2 regions of the Variovorax sp. AC194 genome follow, and region 2 is predicted to be linked to the other one. Evidence: predicted binding sites of a transcription regulator. Region 2 holds the regulator's gene; the other holds the start of a gene.
The links. The regulator HrcA, encoded in region 2, represses chaperone genes, less so after heat shock. The targets are predictions, from matches to a motif close to TTAGCACTCNNNNNNNNNGAGTGCTAA.

Region 1 (9,977 bases), 4.2 Mb from region 2:
GCGCGGCGACTGCGGCGTGAACGACTCGCTGTAGCTCACGTAGGGCGACCAGCCCGAGGGCGAGGCGTACATGAGGCCGAAGCGCTTGGTGGTGGCGCTGCTCTTTTGCTCGTCGCTGCCGGCGGCGCTGGAGACGGCCTTGTCGTGGCGCAGGCCCGCGACGACGATCCAGTTATCGAGCTTGATCTGGTCCTGCAAGTACAGGCCGGTCTGGCGCTGGCGGGTGCGCGGCAGCGCGACGGCTTCGGGCACGTCGCGATGGCCGTAGACCGGCGCGTAGACGTCGATGGTGTCGACGGTCGTGCCGCTCCAGACGTTCTCGCGCTGGCGCGCGAAGTCCGCGCCGACGAGCAGCGTGTGCTTCAGCGCCCCGGTCTGGAAATGGCCTTCGACGTGGTTGTCCAGCGTCTGGGTGCGGTTCAGGGTCAGCTGGTTGTCGAAGTAGCGGCCGAGCACGCGCTTGGAGACGGGGTCGCTGGACCAGCTGTCGAAACCGCTGAATGCGGCGCCGTAGTGGTACTGGTTGGCGTTTTCGTTCTGCGCGTAGCGGAAGTTCTGGCGCACGGTCCAGTTGTCGTTGAACTTGTGCTCGAACAGCCAGCCGAAGGTCTTGCGCTCGCTGTTGTAGAAGTCGCCCGGCTCGCCGATGAAGCGACTGGCCGGGAGGCGCCCGTTCGGGTTCGGCAGCAGCGTGCCCTCCCACGGCAGGAACTGCGAGCTGCTGCCGCTCTTGTCTTTTTGCCACAGGCCTTGCAGCGTGAGCGAGGTCGCCGCGCTGGGCCGCCAGGTGAGCGAAGGGGCGATCAGGCTGCGGTCGTCGGGCACGTAGTCGACCTGCGTGTCGGACTTGCGCTGCAGGGCGATCAACCGGTACGACAGGGAGCCGTCGGCATTGAGCGGGCCTGTCAGGTCGGCCTGGATCTGCTTGCGGCCGAAACTGCCGAACTGCACGCCCACTTCGCGCTGGGCTTCCTGCAGCGGCCGCTTGCTGACCATGTTGACCACGCCCGCGGCCGTGCCCGCGCCGAACAGCATGCCCGAGGGGCCGCGCAGCACTTCGAGCCGCTCCAGCGTGTAGGGCTCGGTGCGGGTGGTGCTGGTGTAGTAGCCGTAGGCCTGGCGCAGGCCGTCCAGGTAGACGTCGGGGTAGGCGCCGCGCACGCGCACCGAGTCGGTCCGCGAGTCGAGGCCGTAGGCGTCGGAGCGCACGCCGGCGGCGTAGTTGAGCGCGTCCTGCAGGCTGGTCGCGCCCTGGTCGACGATCTGGTCGCGCGTGACGATGGTCACGGATTGGGGCGTTTCGGACAGCGGCGTGTCGGTCTTGGTGGCGGTCGTGGCGTTTTTCGCGCGGTAGCCGATGACGGGGGTGGTGGCGGTTTCGGGGGCGGCGTTCGCATCGACCCGTATTTCAGACAGCGAACCCTCTGCGGCGGTCTGCGCCAACACCTGGTGCTGCATGTAAACGGCCATGCATCCCACCAGCACCGAAGCGGCTCTGCGCCGCACCAACGTCCTCTTCATCCTGCTCCACTCCAAATATCAATTAAGAACCATTCTCATTGTAATAGTCACAAAGTCTCAATCCATCCCATTTCCAAGCTCGGCGAAGGGAGTTGCGTTGCGAATTCGCGTCCTCGGCCCGGAGCAGAGCGGCTACGATGCCGCGGCACGTTTTTCCGTGCTGGCAGGCCTCATGCACAAGCTCATCGCCCTTCTGTTTCCTGCGCTGCGCGCCCCGGTTCTGCTGCTGATCGCGCTGGTGCTGACCGGCTGCGCCGGACTGCCGCCGCGCACGCCCGAGCCGCCGACCCAGGCCATCGCGGCCTCCCCCGCCACCGCGCTCGGCCACGCCGCCATCCGCTTGAACACGCCGCCCGACGGGCTCTCCAGCCTCCGGCCGCTGATCGAGTCGTCCTATGCGCTCGACGCGCGGCTGGAGCTCATCCGGCGCGCCCAGTCCTCGCTCGACGTGCAGACCTACCAACTGGGCAACGACAAGACCGGCCGGCTCCTGCTGCGCGAGTTGCGCGATGCCGCCCGGCGCGGCGTGCGCGTGCGCCTTTTGCTCGACGATTTCTACACGGCCGGCATGGACCGCCTCCTGCTGGGCCTGGCCGCCGAGCCCAACGCCGAAGTCCGGCTGTTCAACCCCTTCGTCAACCTGCGCGACCACTCGCCGGGGCGATGGCTGGAGTTTTTCGGCGATTTCCGACGGCTCAACCACCGCATGCACAACAAGCTGTTCGTGGCCGACGGCGCCATGGCCATCGCGGGCGGCCGCAACCTCGCCGACGAGTATTTCCAGCGCAGCGAAGTCGCGAACTTCATCGATTTCGAACTGGTCATGGCCGGCCCGGTGGTGCCGGAATCGGCCGCCATCTTCGACACCTACTGGAACAGCGACGTGGTCTACCCGCTCCAGCGGGTCGCCGGCACCACCCGCACGCCGGCCGAGCTGAAGTCTGCGTTCGATGCCGACACCGGCCCCGCCCACGCGCCGCCGCCCGATCCGCTGCCCGCCACCGATCTGCTGGGCGACCCGCCGCTGGCCGCGCAGCTGGCGAACATCGACGAGGCGAAATGGATGCGCGCGGAAGCGCATGCCACCGCCGACAGCCCCAACAAGGCACTGGGCGTGATGGCGCACCCCACCGAGTCGCTGGCCCAGCGCTTCCACGAGATGCTGGCCACCGCCCAGTCGAACGTGGTGGTGATCTCGCCCTACTTCATCCCCGGCGACGAGGGCATGGCGCGCATTCGCATGGGGCGCGAGCACGGGATCAACATCACCGTCATCACCAATTCGCTCGCCGACAGCGACGAGCCGCTGGTCAACATCAACTACAACCGCTACCGCGTCGACATGCTCAAGCTGGGCGTGAACCTGTACGAGGTCAGCACCCAGCAGCTGCGCCGCAGCGGCCAGTTCCGCGACCTGCTCAAGAAGGCGCGTGGCCGGCTGCACGCCAAGCTGGCGCTGGTCGACCGCCAGTGGGTGCTGCTCGGCTCCATGAACCTGGATCCGCGCTCGGCCCGGCTGAACACCGAGTTCGGCGTGCGGGTGCGCAGCTTCGACCTCACGCAGGCGCTGCTTTTCGCCTACCAGTTGGACGACATCGAGGGCGTCTACCGCGTCGTGCTCAAGCCCGACGGCCAGAACGTGCAGTGGATCGGCACCGGCGACGTCACCAACGAAGTGCTCGACAGCGAGCCCGACTCCAGCATGCTGACCCGGCTGCAATTGCTGCTTTTCTCGTGGTTCGTGCCCACGGACCAGTTGTAAGCGACCGCCCGCCGGCAACCCCCAGGCCTTGAAAGGCCACCGATTGCCCTTATGATTAGCACTCGCTGATGATGAGTGCTAACAAGCCCTCGCTCCCAGTCGATGGGCCGCCGACCTTCAGTCCGGTGCCCGACCCCAACCCCGTTTCTTATCCAGGAGATGCAATGAAACTTCGTCCTTTGGCCGATCGTGTGATCGTCAAGCGTATCGACAGCGAAACCAAGACCGCCTCCGGTATCGTCATCCCCGACGCAGCCGCAGAAAAGCCCGATCAGGGCGAAGTCCTGGCCGTGGGCCCGGGCAAGCGCACCGACAAGGGCGAACTGACCGCACTGACCGTCAAGGTCGGCGATCGCGTCCTGTTCGGCAAGTACAGCGGCCAGACCGTCAAGGTCGACGGTGACGAATTGCTCGTCATGAAGGAAGACGACCTGTTCGCGGTCGTCGAGAAGTAATCCATTCCATCCCATTCGGAGTAAACAAACATGGCAGCAAAAGACGTAGTCTTCGGCGGTGAAGCCCGCGCACGCATGGTCGAGGGTGTCAACATCCTGGCCAACGCAGTCAAAGTGACCCTGGGCCCCAAGGGCCGCAACGTGGTGCTCGAACGCTCGTTCGGCGCCCCCACGGTGACCAAGGACGGTGTGTCGGTCGCCAAGGAAATCGAACTCAAGGACAAGCTGCAGAACATGGGCGCCCAGCTCGTGAAGGAAGTGGCCTCCAAGACCAGCGACAACGCTGGTGACGGCACCACGACCGCTACGGTCCTGGCACAAGCCATCGTCCGCGAAGGCTTCAAGCTGGTGGCTGCCGGCATGAACCCGATGGACCTGAAGCGCGGCATCGACAAGGCTGTCACGGCCCTGGTCGCCGAGCTGAAGAAGGCTTCCAAGCCCACCACCACCTCCAAGGAAATCGCGCAAGTCGGCTCCATCTCGGCCAACAGCGACGAAACCATCGGCAAGCTCATCGCTGACGCGATGGACAAGGTCGGCAAGGAAGGCGTGATCACCGTGGAAGACGGCAAGTCGCTGGACAGCGAACTGGACGTCGTCGAAGGCATGCAGTTCGACCGCGGCTACCTGTCGCCCTACTTCATCAACAACCCCGAGAAGCAATCGGCGTTGCTGGACAACCCCTTCGTGCTGCTGTTCGACAAGAAGATCAGCAACATCCGTGACCTGCTGCCGGTGCTGGAGCAAGTCGCCAAGGCTGGCCGTCCGCTGCTGATCATTGCCGAAGAAGTCGAAGGCGAAGCCCTGGCTACCTTGGTCGTGAACACGATCCGCGGCATCCTGAAGGTCGTGGCCGTCAAGGCGCCTGGCTTCGGCGACCGCCGCAAGGCCATGCTCGAAGACATCGCCATCCTCACGGGCGGCAAGGTCATCGCTGAAGAAGTGGGCCTCACGCTCGAGAAGGTGACGCTGGCCGACCTGGGTCAAGCCAAGCGCATCGAAGTGGGCAAGGAAAACACCATCATCATCGACGGCTCCGGCGCTGCCGGCGACATCGAAGCCCGCGTGAAGCAAGTGCGCGTGCAGATCGAAGAAGCCACCAGCGACTACGACCGTGAAAAGCTGCAAGAGCGCGTGGCCAAGCTGGCCGGCGGCGTGGCAGTGATCAAGGTCGGCGCTGCCACCGAAGTCGAAATGAAGGAAAAGAAGGCCCGCGTCGAAGATGCACTGCACGCCACCCGCGCTGCCGTGGAAGAAGGCGTCGTGGCTGGCGGCGGCGTGGCGCTGCTGCGTGCCAAGCAAGCCGTGGGCGAGTCGGTCAAGGGCGACAACGCCGACCAGGAAGCCGGCATCAAGCTGGTGCTCAAGGCCATCGAAGCGCCCCTGCGCGAAATCGTGAACAACGCCGGCGGCGAAGCCTCGGTGGTGGTGAACGCTGTGTTGGCCGGCAAGGGAAACTACGGCTTCAACGCTGCGAACGACACGTACGGCGACATGCTCGAGCTGGGCATCCTGGACCCGACGAAGGTCACCCGCACCGCACTGCAGAACGCCGCCTCGGTGTCCTCGCTGCTGCTGACGACCGAAGCCATGGTCGCTGACGCACCGAAGGACGAATCGGGTGCCGGCGGCGGCATGCCCGACATGGGCGGAATGGGCGGCATGGGCGGCATGGGCATGTAATGCCCGGCTGAGCACTGCTCACCAAAACGAAAGGGCCGCGCAAGCGGCCCTTTTTTCGTTTGCTCTCGCATTCAAAGCCGTTCGGGCTGAGCCTGTCGAAGCCGTGCGCAAGGCTTCGACAGGCTCAGCCCGAACGGTTTGTCGTGCGTTGGCGGTTATCGAAACTGATCGCGCAACGCCATGTACAGCACCTGGAATCGCGCATGCCGCGTCCTGTGCCCATCGGCCCCTTCGGACGAAGGCGTGAGCTTCTGCTTGACCGGCGGCAGCGTGCACACCTCGGCCACCGCACCGCCATCGGCCAGCCATGCGAGCCGCGCCGCGCCGAGCGCACCACCCGTCTCGCTGCCCGCATACAGCGTGAGCGGCACCTGGAAGATGTCGGCCAGCAACTGCCCCCACCAGATGCTGCGCGCACCACCGCCCACCAACGCCACTTCGCGCAACGGCATGTCGGCGGGCAGCCGCAGCGTGTCGAAGCCGTCGCGCAACCCGAAGCTCACGCCCTCGACCACCGCATAGGCGATCTCGGCCGGGCCATGCGCGTGCGTGAGGCCGAACAGCGCGCCCTGCGCATTCGGGTTGTTGTGCGGCGAGCGTTCGCCCGACAGGTACGGCAGGAACAGCGGGCAACGCGCCCGGTCCGCCAGCGCCACCGACGCCGCTGCTTCGAGCAGCGCCGCCTCGTCGGCGAACTTGAATGTCTTCGCGGCCCAGCTGACCGCGCTCGCGGCCGAGAGCATCACCGACATCTGGTGCCAGCGCTTGGGCAGCGCATGACAGAAGGCATGCATCGCCTGCGCGGGATTCGGCAAAAAGCGATCGGTCGAGACGAACACCACGCCCGACGTGCCGAGCGACACGAAGCCCTGTCCCGGCTCGACCAGCCCCATGCCGACCGCGCTGGCCGCGTTGTCGCCCGCGCCACCCGCGATGAGCACGGCGCCACTGCCCACGCCCCAACGCTCGGCCAACTCGGGCTTGAGCGTCGCCGACACCTCGCTGCCTTCGACCAGCCGCGGCATGTGGTCGCGCGTGAGCCCCGTGGCCGCGAGCAGTTCGTCGGACCAGTCGCGCGCACCCACATCGAGCCACAGCGTGCCGGCCGCATCCGACATCTCGCTGACCGCCTCGCCGCTGAGCATGAAGCGCAGCCAGTCCTTGGGCAGCAGCACGCGCGCCGTGCGCTGGAAGATCTCGGGCTCGTGCTCGCGCACCCACAGGAGCTTGGGCGCCGTGAACCCGGGCATCGCGAGGTTGCCCGCGATCTCGCCCAGGCGCGGCACGGCGCGTGTGAGCGCCTCGCACTGCGCGCCGCTGCGCCCGTCGTTCCAGAGAATGGCAGGACGCAGCACCTCGCCCGCCGCATCGAGCAGCGTCGCGCCATGCATCTGGCCCGACAGGCCGATGGCGCGCACCGCCGACAGCGCTTCCGCATGCGAACCCCGAAGCTGCGCCATGACCTCTTCGAGCGCCTGCCACCATTGGCTGGGCGCCTGCTCCGACCAGAGCGGTTGCGGCCGTTCGACCGTGAGTGCCGCGCGCGCCACGCCGACGATGCGGTGATCGCCCGCGAGCAGCAGCGCCTTGAGCTCGGACGTGCCGAGGTCGAGTCCCAGATACAAGATGAGCTCCCTGCTTTTCTGACTACGAAGAAATGCCCGAGCCGAAGCGCGTATCGGCCTGGCGCCGGAATTCGCTGGGCGTCATGCCCTTGATCTCCAGGAAGCGCCGGTTGAAATTCGCCACGTTGTTGAAGCCGACCTGGTAGCAGATGTCCGTCACGTAGTGGTCGGTCTGCATCAGCAGGTGGCACGCGCTGTTGATGCGCACGCGGTTGACGAAATCGGTGAAGCTGTTGCCCGTGGAGCGCCGGAAGAAGCGGCTGAAGCGGCTCTCGCTCATGCCCAGTTCGGCCGCCACGTCCGACATCGAGATCGGCTCGGCCATGTTGTTGGTGATGCGGTTGACGACGTCGTTGATCTGGTCGACCTGCGCATCGCCGTCGCTGCCCTGCACGCCCTGCATCTGCACGCTCGAGAGCAGGCGGTAGTCGGTGCATTGCGCGAGGTCGGCCATGAATTCCAGGAACAGCCCGAGCCGGCGCACGCCGCGCGCGGCCTTGATGTTGTCCCAGTGCGCCTGCGCCTGCTGCGACATGCCGAAGAACTCGATGCCGTGGCGCGCGCGCTCCAGCAGCTGCATCACTTCGCGCAGCTCGGAAATCTCGGCAGCAGCCCGCTCGATCGGCTCGTGGCGGAACTGGATCACCCGGTCGCGCCCCGCGGCGCCGCCTTCGGGCACGTCGAGCGAGATCCAGTTGTGCGGCAGCCGCGGCCCGCACAGCACCAGGTGCCCGGGCTGGAACGGCCCGATCCAGTCGCCGATGAAGGCCTTGCCCGAGGTCTCGGTGATCAGGTGCAGCTCGTAGTCTTCATGGAAGTGCCAGCGCACCAGCGGGCTCGGAAAGCCGTGCGCGAGGCATCGCACCAAGCCGGTTTCTTCGGGCGCCTCGTAGCCCAGCGAGGGCGAGCGCGCGAAGTCGCGCTCCAGCTCGGGTTGGCGCTGACGGGGGACCGAACGTTTGCGTGGGGACGTCGTCATGGCGGCAGAAGGGCAAGGCCTGGAAGCAGCCTCAATTGTCCGCCTGGGCGAGCGCGTTGTGAACGGCTTCCAGGGTGGGTGGGTCCGCGCCCTCGCGGGTGCAGTTCAGGGCGGCGGCGGTGGCGGCGAAGCGCATCACTTCGGTCCAGCTCTCGTCGCTCAGTTCGCCAAGCTGGGCCGGATGCTCGACGCCGTGCGCGAGCAGCGACACCGACAGCCCCGCCGTGAAGGTGTCGCCCGCGCCGATGGTATCGACCACGGTGATGCGCGGCGCGGCCACGGCGAGCGGCGCGTGCCCCGTGCGCCAGAGCGTGGCCCCGGCGCCGCCACGCGTGACGATCACCGCGCGCGCGCCGGCCTGGAGGCACTCCGCGGCCAGCGCATCGACCGGCTGCCCGGGCGCGAGCAGTTCGGCGTCTTCGTCGCTGAGCTTCACGAGATCGGCCAGCGCGAGCCAGTTCGTCACGCGTTCGCGGAACACGGCCATGTCCGGGATCAGGCTCGGCCGCACATTGGGGTCGAACACGATCACGCAGCGCCCCGAATTCGCGGTGACGAGTTCGGCGATGCGCGTCGACGCCGGCTCCTGCAGCAGCGAGATCGAGCCGAAATGCAGGAAGCGGCACTCCGCCGGCAACTGCGGCAGCGGCTCGGGCGACCAGGTCGCATCGGCGCTGCCGCTTGTGTAGAACGCATAGCGGTTGGTCTTGGGCGTGCGTTCGACGAAGGCCAGCGTCGAGGGCGCGTTGCTACGCAGGATGAAGTTGGTGTCCACGCCGTTGCGCGCGAGAAATTCCATCAGCCGCTCGCCGAACAGGTCGGTCGACAGCTGCGTGAAAAACCCCGTGTGCACGCCGAGCCGCGCGCAAGCCACGGCTGTGTTGAGCGGCGAGCCGCCCTCGTGGCCGAGGAACGCCAGGGTGCCCGCCTCGCTGGCGGTGAAATCGATCAGGGCTTCGCCCGTGAGTGCAATTCGCATGGTTCTTGAAACGTGTGGGTCAGCTCAGTTCATCCGCATCGGCCAGGAAGCCGCGTTCGGCGGCCAGCGTGGCGGGGTGGTCCAGCAATTCGGCAAAGAGGCGCGGCGGGATCGTGATGGCGCCGACGCCCAGCGCGAGCAGCGACAGATACGCCTCGCGCGAGCGGATGCTCGCCACCAGCAGCCGCGTGCCCGACGACGGCCGCTGCGCGACCAGCGACTGCATCTGCGCGATCCGCCCCAATCCATCGACACCTGAATCGTCGAGCCGCCCGAGATACGGCGCCGCATAGGCCGCACCCAGCTGCGCGGCGAAGTGCGCTTGTTCGGGCGCGTACACGGCCGTCCACGTCACGGGCACGCCTTGCGCAATGAGCCGCGCGCCGGCATCGAAGCCCTGGCGCGTGGCGGGAATCTTCACGACAAGTTGGCCGCGGTCGAAGTGCGAGAGCAGCGCCTGGGCGTCCTCGAGCATGCCGTCGACATCGCCCGAATACACCTGCGCCTGCACCTGCCGCGCACCCAGGTCGAGACAGCGCTTGAGCAGGCCGGGCACCTCGCCGCGACCGACGCCCGCACGCTTGAGCAGCGTCGGATTGGTCGTCACGCCGTGGACCACCGGGTGCGGCAGGCAGGTCTTCAACTCCGCCAGGTCGGCGCTGTCGAGGTAGAGATGGAAATCGTCGTTCATGGGCCGCAGGCTGCAAGGGACGCCGATCTTCGCACCGCACCGGTTGCGACGCACCGCTCGAAAGGGAGCCCTGCCGATACTTTTTTATCCGAGGTCATTTCAGCTCATGACGTTGCCGCCATCGACATTCAGCGTCTGCGCCGTGATGTAGCGCGCCTCGTCGCTGGCGAGGAACACGGCCGCCCCCGCGATGTCGCTGGGCACACCCATGCGGCCCAGCGGCACTTCGAGTCCCACGCGCCGCTTCTTCTCACCAAGCGGCAGCCCCTCGGCCTTGGCGAA
Region 2 (9,977 bases):
TCGGTCATCGAATTGCGGCTGAAAAACGCCGCCGAAGAGATGGCCCGGGCCGGGGAATTCGACTTCGTTATAATCAACGAGTTATTCGAGCGGGCGCTTTTTGATCTCAAGGCGATTGTCCACGCTCAGCGGCTTCGGTATTCCGCACAGCGCCGTGCACGTGCCGACACCTTTGCCGCACTGAACATCCCCTGATCTCCTGCTCACCGACCGAAAGATACTCATCATGGCCCGCATCACCGTCGAAGACTGTCTGCTTCAGATTCCGAACCGCTTCCAGCTCGTGCTGGCTGCCACGTACCGTGCGCGCATGCTGAGCCAGGGCCACGCGCCCAAGATCGAGAGCAAGAACAAGCCCGCCGTCACGGCCCTGCGCGAAATCGCGGAAGGCAAGATCGGCATCGAAATGCTCAAGAAGGTGCCGGGCTAATCTGACGCAGCCCTGCAACGAAAAGGCACCGCAAAGCGGTGCTTTTTTTATGCCTGGACGCGTCTACAGAGCGGTCACGCTAAAGTGGTAGCCATGAGCGCGGTTGCCAAACATCAGTCCCAAGCCCCCACGGGCGTGCCCAAGCCGAGCCCGGCGGCACTGAATGCGGCTGCCGCAAGCTTCGCTGCATTGACCGCGCGCCTGGACTACCTGGGCGCCGAAGACACCGAACTCGTACGCCGTGCCTACCGCTTCGCCGACGAGGCCCACCTGGGCCAGTTGCGCAACAGCGGCGAGCCGTACATCACCCATCCCATCGCCGTGGCGGCGCAATGCGCCGAGTGGAAGCTCGATGCCCAGGCGCTGATGGCCGCGCTGCTGCACGACGCCATCGAAGACTGCGGCGTGACCAAGCCCGAGCTGATCGAGCGCTTCGGCGCTCCGGTGGCCGAGCTGGTCGACGGGCTCACCAAGCTCGACAAGCTGCAGTTCAACACGCGCGAAGAAAACCAGGCCGAGTCATTCCGCAAGATGCTCCTGGCCATGGCGCGCGATGTGCGCGTCATCCTCGTGAAGCTGGCCGACCGCACGCACAACATGCGCACGCTGGCCGACGCGCCGCGTGAAAAGTGGGCGCGCATCTCGCGCGAAACGCTCGAGATCTACGCGCCCATCGCACACCGCCTCGGCCTGAACCAGACCTACCGCGAGCTGCAGGAACTGTCGTTCCGGCACCTCAAGCCGTGGCGCTACGCGACGCTATCGAAAGCGGTGGCGAAGGCACGCGGGCGACGACGAGACTTGATCCAGAAAGTGCAGAAAGAAGTCGAAGGCGCCTTCTCCTCTGCCGGCATGACGCTGCGAATCGCGGGGCGCGAGAAGACGCTCTATTCCATCTACCGCAAGATGGAAGAAAAGCACTTGAGCTTCGCCCAGGTGACCGACATCTACGGCTTTCGCCTGATCGTGCCGAACGTGATCGCCTGCTACACGGGCCTGGGCATCCTGCACCAGATGTACAAGCCGCTGCCCGGCAAGTTCAAGGACCACATCGCGATCGCCAAGCTCAACGGCTACCAGTCGCTGCACACGACGCTGGTGGGTCCGGCCGGCGTGAGCGTCGAGTTCCAGCTGCGTACCGAGGCGATGCACGTCGTGGCCGAATCCGGCGTGGCGGCGCACTGGCTCTACAAGGCCGCCGAGCCGAACGGCGCGAGCAACGACCGGCTGGGCACCAAGTGGCTGCAGTCCCTGCTCGACATCCAGGACGAGACGCGCGACGCCGCGGAGTTCTGGGACCACGTCAAGGTCGACCTGTTCCCCGATGCCGTCTACGTCTTCACGCCCAAGAGCCAGATCATGGCGCTGCCGCGCGGCGCGACGGTGGTCGACTTCGCCTACGCCATCCACAGCAACATCGGCGACCACACCTCGGCCGCGCGCATCAACGGCGACCAGGTGCCGCTGCGCACCGAACTCAAGAACGGCGATGTGGTCGAGGTGATCACCGCACCGGTGTCGACCCCCAACCCCGCCTGGCTCGGCTTCGTCCGAACGGGCCGGGCGCGCTCGAAGATTCGTCATTACCTCAAGACGCTGGCGCATGCCGAGTCCGAAGGCCTCGGCGAAAAGCTGCTCGCGCAAGCGCTGCGTGCCGAAGGCCTCGGCAAGCTGCCCGACGACGACGAGGAGCACCAGGCGCTGTGGGAAAAGCTGCTGCGCTTCACCGGCAACCGCAATCGCGCGGAATTGCTGACCGACATCGGCCTGGGCAAGCGGATCGCGAGCATCGTCGCCAAGCGGCTCATGGCACTTCTCGCCGAACTGGGCGAACGGCCCGACGCCCTGCTGCTGAGCCGTGAACGCTTCATCTCGCACGAGACCGTGTCGCAGGGCGCGGTCACGCTCGATGGCAGCGAGAACTCCTCGGTGCGTTTTGCGCTGTGCTGCCGCCCCATTCCCGGCGATCAGATCGTCGGGTATCTCGGGCATGGCGAGGGCCTGGTGGTGCACACCGAGGATTGCGGCGTCGGCCAACGGTTGCGCCACAAGGACAGCGAACGGTTCTTCGCGGTCGAATGGGCGGACGAGCCCACACGCGCCTTCGAGACCGGCGTCGTGATCACCGTGCGCAACGACAAGGGCGTGCTGGCGCGCGTGGCCGCCACGCTGGCAGATGCGGAAGCCGACATCACGCACGTGGAAATGGCCGACGAGACCCCGCAGGACTCGACGGACCTTCGCTTCGTGATCGCCGTGCGCGATCGCACGCACCTCGACGCCGTGCTGCGCGCCGCGCGGCGGACCGCGTCGGTGCTGACCGCGGCACGGACCGTTCCAGCGCCCTGAAGAAAAACGGGCTGCGCCTCGCGTCGATCAGTCCGCGGCCGGACGCGGCGCCGGATAACTCACCGACAGTATTTCCACCTCGTGCGCTCCGCCCGGCGTCACGAGCTTCACCACGTCGCCTTCGCGTGACTTGAGCAAGGCGCGCGCGATCGGAGAGATCCAGCTGACCTGCGACTGGGCGCTGTCCGCTTCGTCGATGCCCAGGATCGTGATGGTGCGCTCGTCGTCGCCCGTCTCATCGACATAGCGCACCGTGGCGCCGAAGAAGATCTGGTCGCTGCCATGGTGCACCGATGGGTCGGTGACCTCGGCGATTTCGAGGCGCTTGGTGAGAAAGCGGATGCGTCGGTCGATCTCGCGCAGGCGTTTCTTGCCGTAGAGATAGTCGCCGTTCTCCGAGCGATCGCCGTTCTTGGCGGCCCAGTGCACGGCCTCGACGACCTTCGGGCGCTCCTCGTCCATCAACTGGAGCAACTCGTCGCGCAGCCGTGCGTAGCCGGACGGCGTGATGTAGTTCTTGCTGCCGGCTGGCAACGGAGGCGCCGCGCCATCGGCACCGTCGTCATCCGCGTCGTTGTCGGTTTCCTTGGTGAATGCCTTGTTCAACGAAGAGCCCTTTGAATATGAAAAACAGGTGGACCGATTGCAGTTCAGAGCATCTGCCCTCAGTGCAAGTCGAACGCGCATTCGAACGACCTACAACAGAGCCGTCCAGCGAGACCGCTATGTACACTCCAGCGCTACAACAACTGCGAGGAACCACATGATCGGAGCCAGGAACGAAGGGTACTGCCACTGCTGCAGATCGAAGGCAGTGTTCGAAATAACGGGCCCCTGGCTGCGAGACGAGTACCTCTGCATGTCCTGCCGCTCGATTCCTCGGCAGCGGCATCTTCAACTCATCCTGGACACCTATTTCCCTGGCTGGGAAAGCCAGCAGATCCATGAGTCCTCGCCTTCGAACGGATTGATAGGCCAGCTTTGCCCTGGCTACTCCTACTCGTTCTATTTTGACGAAGAACACATCGGACAGGACGTTAACGGCAGGCGCTGCGAGAACCTGGAGCATCTGACTTTTGCTGACGGGTCATTCGATCTGTTCCTGACACAGGACGTGTTCGAACACGTCTTCGATCCGGCGAAAGCGGCCAAGGAAATCATGCGGGTGCTCAAGCCTGGAGGCGCGCACGTCTTCACCGCGCCGAAGCACAAGGGAATGAGGAAGAGCTTTCAGCGCGCGGCGTTCGAGGGCTCGCAGATCGTTCATTTCGCGGAAGAGTCCTATCACGGCAATCCTGTCGGCGACGGCAAGGCGCTCGTGACATGGGATTACGGAGACGATTTCGAATTCTTGCTCAACACCTGGTGCGGCTATCCGCTGGCGACCTACATCACGCGCGATCGATCGCTCGGCATCGATGGAGAATTCCTCGAGGTGTTCGTCATGAGAAAGCCTCTGTAAGGCGCGCTTCGCGCGGTTGAATCAACCCAGGTCCGAGCGCTTGCAGTCGAACGACAGGGTCGGCTCGACATTTCGCAAGGCAGGCACCTTGTTGACAAAGACAACCCCCACCCTGGCCAGTTGCCACTCGCCGGCCTTGAACAGCTTGAAGAGGCTCGTGACCTCATCTCCGGCCGCGGGAATGGAGTTGAAGAGATAGACGGGCTCGCCGGAGGAAGTCCCTTCCATGTTCACCAGCTCGGCGCGCATCTTGCCCATGGTCTCGGTGTCTTTCGTCCTGGAGCGCACGACGTCCATGTTGACGGTTCGCGAATGCTCGTCGATGGCGATGCGGCGAATCCAATGGAAAGAGCCGGCCGAGCCGCCCGGGCTCGGCACACATGCAATGGTCCCCGCAGACGCCGAGCCCGCTGCCGAAAGCAGCAGGAGCAGTTGGCATGCGAGCCGCGTGATTCGAGTGTTCATGACCGGGACTTTAGCGCCCCGACGTCGGGGCACCAGCAGCCGATCGCGCATCGACTCTTGACCTCAACCCAGGCGGGCGGCGCCCCAAAAGAAAATGGCCTAGAAGGTAAACCTTCTAGGCCATCAAGAGAGTGGTGCGGCTGGCAGGAATTGAACCCACGACCCCTTGGTTCGTAGCCAAGTACTCTATCCAACTGAGCTACAGCCGCACAGCTTGCAATTATAGCATGCGTTTTTCACGCCTTCTGGGCCTGCATGATCGAAAGTTGAAAATGCAGTGTTGGTAGGCCGTGATGGGCTTGAACCATCGACCAACGGATTATGAGTCCGCTGCTCTAACCAACTGAGCTAACGGCCCACTGGGCCACGATTCTATTCGCCGCGGCAGCCTACTTGCGGTGGCTCAGCGCATTGCTCACCAGCCGCGACGTGATGTCCACGATCTGGATCATGCGCTCGTACGGCATGCGCGTCGGCCCGATCACGCCCAGCGTGCCCACCACCTGCCCGTCGACCTCATAGTTGGCGCTGACGATGGAGAGCTCCTCGAACGGCACCACCTGACTTTCGCCGCCGATGAAAATGCGCACGCCCTCGGCCTTGCTCGACACGTCGAGCAATCGCATCAGCTGCGCCTTCTGCTCGAAGAGCTCGAAGGCGCGGCGCAGTTGGCCCATGTCGCTGGAGAAGTCCGTCACCGCGAGCAGGTTGCGCTCGCCGGAAATCACGACATCGTCTTCCTGTGCCTCGGTCAGCACTTCGGAGCTCACCTGGACCGCTGCCTGCATGAGGGCGGCAATTTCCCCGCGCAGTTTCTCGACCTCGGACTGCAGACGATCGCGCACCTGCTCGATCGTGAGGCCCGCGTAGTGCGCGTTGATGTAGTTGGACGCCTCGACCAACTGCGACTGCGAATAGTCGGCCTCCGGAAAGATCACCCGGTTCTGCACGTCGCCGTCGGGCGAGACGATGATCACCAGCAGCCGGTTTTCAGACAGGCGCAGGAACTCGATCTGCTTGAACACCGAGGCGCGGCGCGGCGCCATCACCACGCCGACGAACTGCGACAGGTTCGACAGGATGTTCGCCGCGTTGGCGATCACCTTCTGCGGCTGGTCGGGCGCGAGGCTCGGCGTGCTCATCTGCTCGCGCTGCGCGGTGAGCATGGTGTCCACGAACAGGCGGTAACCGCGATGGGTAGGGATGCGGCCGGCCGAGGTGTGCGGGCTGGCGATCAGCCCCAGCGCCTCCAGGTCCGACATGACGTTGCGGATGGTCGCGGGCGACAAGTCCAGCCCCGCGGAACGCGACAGCGTGCGTGACCCGACGGGTTGCCCGTCGGCGATGTAGCGCTCGACGAGCGTCTTGAGCAGCAACTTGGCACGGTCGTCCAGCATTGAAAGATTTTAGTGTTGTAATTTGTGAGATATGACCTCCCGCTTCCGTCACGTCGCCCTGATCGGCAAATACCAGGCTTCCGGCGCCAGAGCGCAGGCCGATGCGCGCGACGGCGTCATGGAGACCATCGGCACCTTCCTGGAATCGCAGGGCTGCAAGGTCTTCGTCGAGCGCTCCACCTGCGAGGAAGAAGACGCCGGCGCCCCCGCCCATGCGCGCTACGAAGCCCTCTCGGTCGAGGAAATCGGCCAGCGCTGCGACCTCGGCCTGGTGGTGGGCGGCGACGGCACCATGCTGGGCATCGGCCGCCAGCTCGCCAGCTACGGCATCCCGCTGATCGGCATCAACCGCGGCCGGCTCGGCTTCATCACCGACATCCCGCTGGACAACTACCAGGCCACGCTGATCCCGATGCTGGCCGGCGAATACGAAGAAGACCATCGCAGCCTGATGCACGCGCAGGTCATGCGCGACGGCGTCTCGGTGTTCGATGCGCTCGCCATGAACGACGTGGTGGTCAACCGCGGCGCCACCTCCGGCATGGTCGAACTGCGCGTGTCGGTCGGCCGCCATTTCGTGGCCAACCAGCGCGCCGACGGCCTGATCATCGCCACGCCCACCGGATCGACCGCCTATGCGCTCTCGGCCGGCGGGCCCTTGCTTCATCCGGCCGTGCCCGGATGGGTGCTGGTGCCGATCGCGCCGCACACGCTCTCGAACCGACCGGTGCTGCTGCCCGATGCCGACGAGATCGTGATCGAGCTGGTCGGCGGGCGCGACGCCAGCGCCAATTTCGACATGCAGTCACTGGCCTCGCTCGCGATCGGCGATCGCGTGGTGGTGCGCCGCTCCGACTTCCGCGTGCGCTTCCTGCACCCGAGGGGCTGGAGCTATTTCGACACGCTGCGCAAGAAACTTCATTGGAACGAAGGGGGCTCCTGACATGGCGCTGCGACGCATCGCACTGCGCGACTTCGTGATCGTGCGATCACTCGAACTGGACCTGTCCGGCGGCTTCACGGTGTTGACCGGTGAAACCGGCGCGGGCAAGTCCATCTTGATCGACGCGCTGCAACTGGCGCTGGGCAACCGGGCCGACGCAGGCGCCGTGCGCGAAGGCGCCGAGCGCCTGGACGTGAGCGCCGAATTCGACGCCGACCCGGCCCTGGACAGCTGGCTCGACGAAGGCGGCTTCGAAGCCGGCGACGCACTGCTGCTGCGCCGCACCGTCGACCTGCAGGGCCGCAGCCGCGGATGGATCAACGGCAGCCCGGCCCCCGCCACGCAGCTGCGCGAACTGGGCGACCGGCTGCTCGACATCCACGGCCAGCACGCCTGGCAGAGCTTGACGCGCCCCGAGGCCGTGCGCGGCCTGCTCGATGCCTACGCGGGCGTGCGCACCGACGCGCTCGACGCCGCCTGGCAAGGCTGGCGCCAGGCCCTCTCCGCGCTCGAACACGCGCGCTCGGCGCAAGACTCGCTGCAGCGCGAACGCGAGCGACTGCAGTGGCAGATCTCCGAGGTCGCCAAGCTCGCGCCCGGCGCCGACGAGTGGGAAGAGCTTTCGACCAACCATTCGCGCATCTCCAACGCCCAGGCGCTGATCGACGCGGCGCAGGGCGCGAGCCAGGCGCTGGAAGACGACGACAACGGCGCCCTCTCCGCGCTCTCGCGCGCGGCGACGCTGCTGCAGAACTGCGAGCACATCGAACCCGAATTCCGCTCGCTGGGCGAAGTGCTCGCCTCCTGTGTGGCACAGGCCTCGGACGCCGCCCACACGCTGCACGGGTACCTGCGCGACGCCGAGGCCGATCCGCAGCGCCTGGCCGAGCTGGACGAGCGCATGGGCCTGTGGATGTCGCTCGCGCGCCGCTACAAGCGCACGCCGGGCGAGCTGCCCGCGCTGCTGGCCGGCTGGCAGGCCGAGCTGCAGGCGCTCGATGCGCAGAGCGATCTCGATGGCCTCGAGCGCGCCGAGCAGAACGCGCAGCAGGCTTACCTCAAAGAAGCCAAGGCGCTCGGCAAGGCCCGCAAGCAGGCCGCGCCGCGTCTGGCCCAGGCCGTCACGCAAGCCATGCAGGGCCTCGGCATGCAGGGCGGGCGCTTCGAGGTCGAGCTGCAGCCGCTGGCGCAGCCCGGCCGCGCGGGCCTGGAAGACATCGCCTTCCTCGTGGCCGGCCACACCGGCAGCACGCCGCGCGCCATCGGCAAGGTGGCCTCGGGCGGCGAGCTCTCCCGCATCGCGCTGGCGATTGCCGTGACGACCAGCCAGCTCGGCGCCGCGCAGACGCTGATCTTCGACGAGGTCGATGCCGGCGTCGGTGGCGCGGTCGCCGAAACCGTCGGCCGCCTCATGAAGCAGCTCGGTCGCGACCGCCAGGTGCTGGCCGTGACCCACCTGCCGCAGGTGGCCGCCTGCGCCGACCATCACCTCGTCGTGGCCAAGCGCCAGACGGCCGGTGCCGGCAAGGACGGCCCGCGCACCGAGAGCGGCGTGTCGCGCCTCGACGACGACACCCGCGCCAACGAAATCGCCCGCATGCTGGGCGGCGAGAAGGTTTCGCAGACCTCGCTGGCGCACGCCCGCGAGATGCTTGGCCACAAGACCTCGGCGACCACGCCATGAACCTCGACCTGGTGCTCATCACCGGCATGTCGGGGTCGGGCAAGTCCGTGGCGCTGCATGCGCTGGAAGACGCCGGCTACTACTGCGTCGACAACCTGCCGCCCGAACTGCTGACCTCGTTCATCGCGCTGCAGCACGAGCAGCAGGCCACGCGCGTGGCCATTGCGATGGACGTGCGCAGCGGCGTGTCGCTGCCGATCGTTCCGCAGCAGCTCGAGGCCCTGCGCCGCGATGGCGTCTCGCTGCGCTCGCTGTTCCTCGATGCGACCACCGACGCGCTGCTGCGCCGCTATTCGGAAACCCGCCGCCGCCATCCGCTGTCGCGCCAGGAAGGCCGCACCGACGTCCCCGAGCAGCACCGCGTGCTGGTGCAGGCCATCGAACTGGAGCGCGAGCTGCTGGCCGACCTGCGCGACGGCGCCGACGTGATCGACACCAGCCTCATCCGCCCCGCGCAGCTGCAGAGCTACATCAAGGCGCTGATTTCCGCGCCGCAGAGCGCGCTCACGCTGGTGTTCGAGTCGTTCGCCTTCAAGCGCGGCGTGCCGCTCGATGCGGACTACGTGTTCGACGTGCGCATGCTGCCCAACCCCCACTACGTGCCCGCGCTGCGCCCGCTCACGGGCCGCGACGCGCCGGTGATCGAATGGCTGCGGGAGCACGAAGACGTGGCGCGCATGTACGACGACATCGAGCAGTTCCTATCGCACTGGCTCGACGCATTGGCGCGCGACCATCGCAGTTACGTCACGGTGGCCATCGGCTGCACCGGTGGGCAGCATCGCTCGGTGTTTCTTGTCGAGCAACTGGCGCACACCTTCGGCGCCCGCTGGGGTTCGCTCAAGCGGCACCGCGAGCTCGACGCGAACTAGGCCCTAGGCCCTCGGCGCTAGGCCGCGCCGCTGTTCTCCAGCAGCTTGCGCACGGGCGCGGGCAGGCCGAGCCGGCCCCACTCCTCTGCTTCGACCCAGCGCGCAACGTCGCCCTGCGGTTGCACGCCTTGCAGCAGCACCGGATGCAGGTGCAGGTCCTTGTGGGTCAGCACATGCACGAAGGGCGCAAGGTCTTGCGCGCCATGCTGCGCAGCGGATGGCAGCGCAGCGAGCAGCTCGTCTCGGCTGTCGAACACCGGCAGGCAATGCAGCCCGGCCCAGATGCCCTTCGCCGGCCGCTTCTCGAGCCAGACCCGGCCTTGCGCATCGCGCGCCAGCAGCACCCAGAGCGACTGCGCGCTGCGCTTGAGCTTG

Region 1: groES (co-chaperone GroES) is a predicted target of HrcA. The motif match lies at 3,339-3,365, and genes of this name have one in related genera.

Annotation. Positions count from the first base shown of each region.
Region 1 is NZ_OZ409823.1:5,715,991-5,725,967, forward strand. Features, by position in the region: gene ACZYRS_RS27155 (TonB-dependent siderophore receptor) at 1-1,521, opposite strand, end outside; gene ACZYRS_RS27160 (phospholipase D family protein) at 1,619-3,283, shown strand; gene groES (co-chaperone GroES) at 3,448-3,738, shown strand; gene groL (chaperonin GroEL) at 3,769-5,421, shown strand; gene xylB (xylulokinase) at 5,577-7,046, opposite strand; gene ACZYRS_RS27180 (AraC family transcriptional regulator) at 7,069-8,025, opposite strand; gene ACZYRS_RS27185 (carbohydrate kinase family protein) at 8,057-9,004, opposite strand; gene ACZYRS_RS27190 (transaldolase family protein) at 9,024-9,695, opposite strand; gene ACZYRS_RS27195 (L-iditol 2-dehydrogenase) at 9,795-9,977, opposite strand, start outside.
Region 2 is NZ_OZ409823.1:1,477,179-1,487,155, reverse strand. Features, by position in the region: gene gmk (guanylate kinase) at 1-195, shown strand, start outside; gene rpoZ (DNA-directed RNA polymerase subunit omega) at 227-430, shown strand; gene ACZYRS_RS07050 (RelA/SpoT family protein) at 524-2,779, shown strand; gene greB (transcription elongation factor GreB) at 2,807-3,385, opposite strand; gene ACZYRS_RS07040 (class I SAM-dependent methyltransferase) at 3,639-4,241, shown strand; gene ACZYRS_RS07035 (hypothetical protein) at 4,263-4,706, opposite strand; tRNA gene ACZYRS_RS07030 (tRNA-Arg) at 4,839-4,915, opposite strand; tRNA gene ACZYRS_RS07025 (tRNA-Ile) at 4,988-5,064, opposite strand; gene hrcA (heat-inducible transcriptional repressor HrcA) at 5,096-6,103, opposite strand; gene ACZYRS_RS07015 (NAD kinase) at 6,135-7,046, shown strand; gene recN (DNA repair protein RecN) at 7,048-8,730, shown strand; gene rapZ (RNase adapter RapZ) at 8,727-9,602, shown strand; gene mutY (A/G-specific adenine glycosylase) at 9,620-9,977, opposite strand, start outside.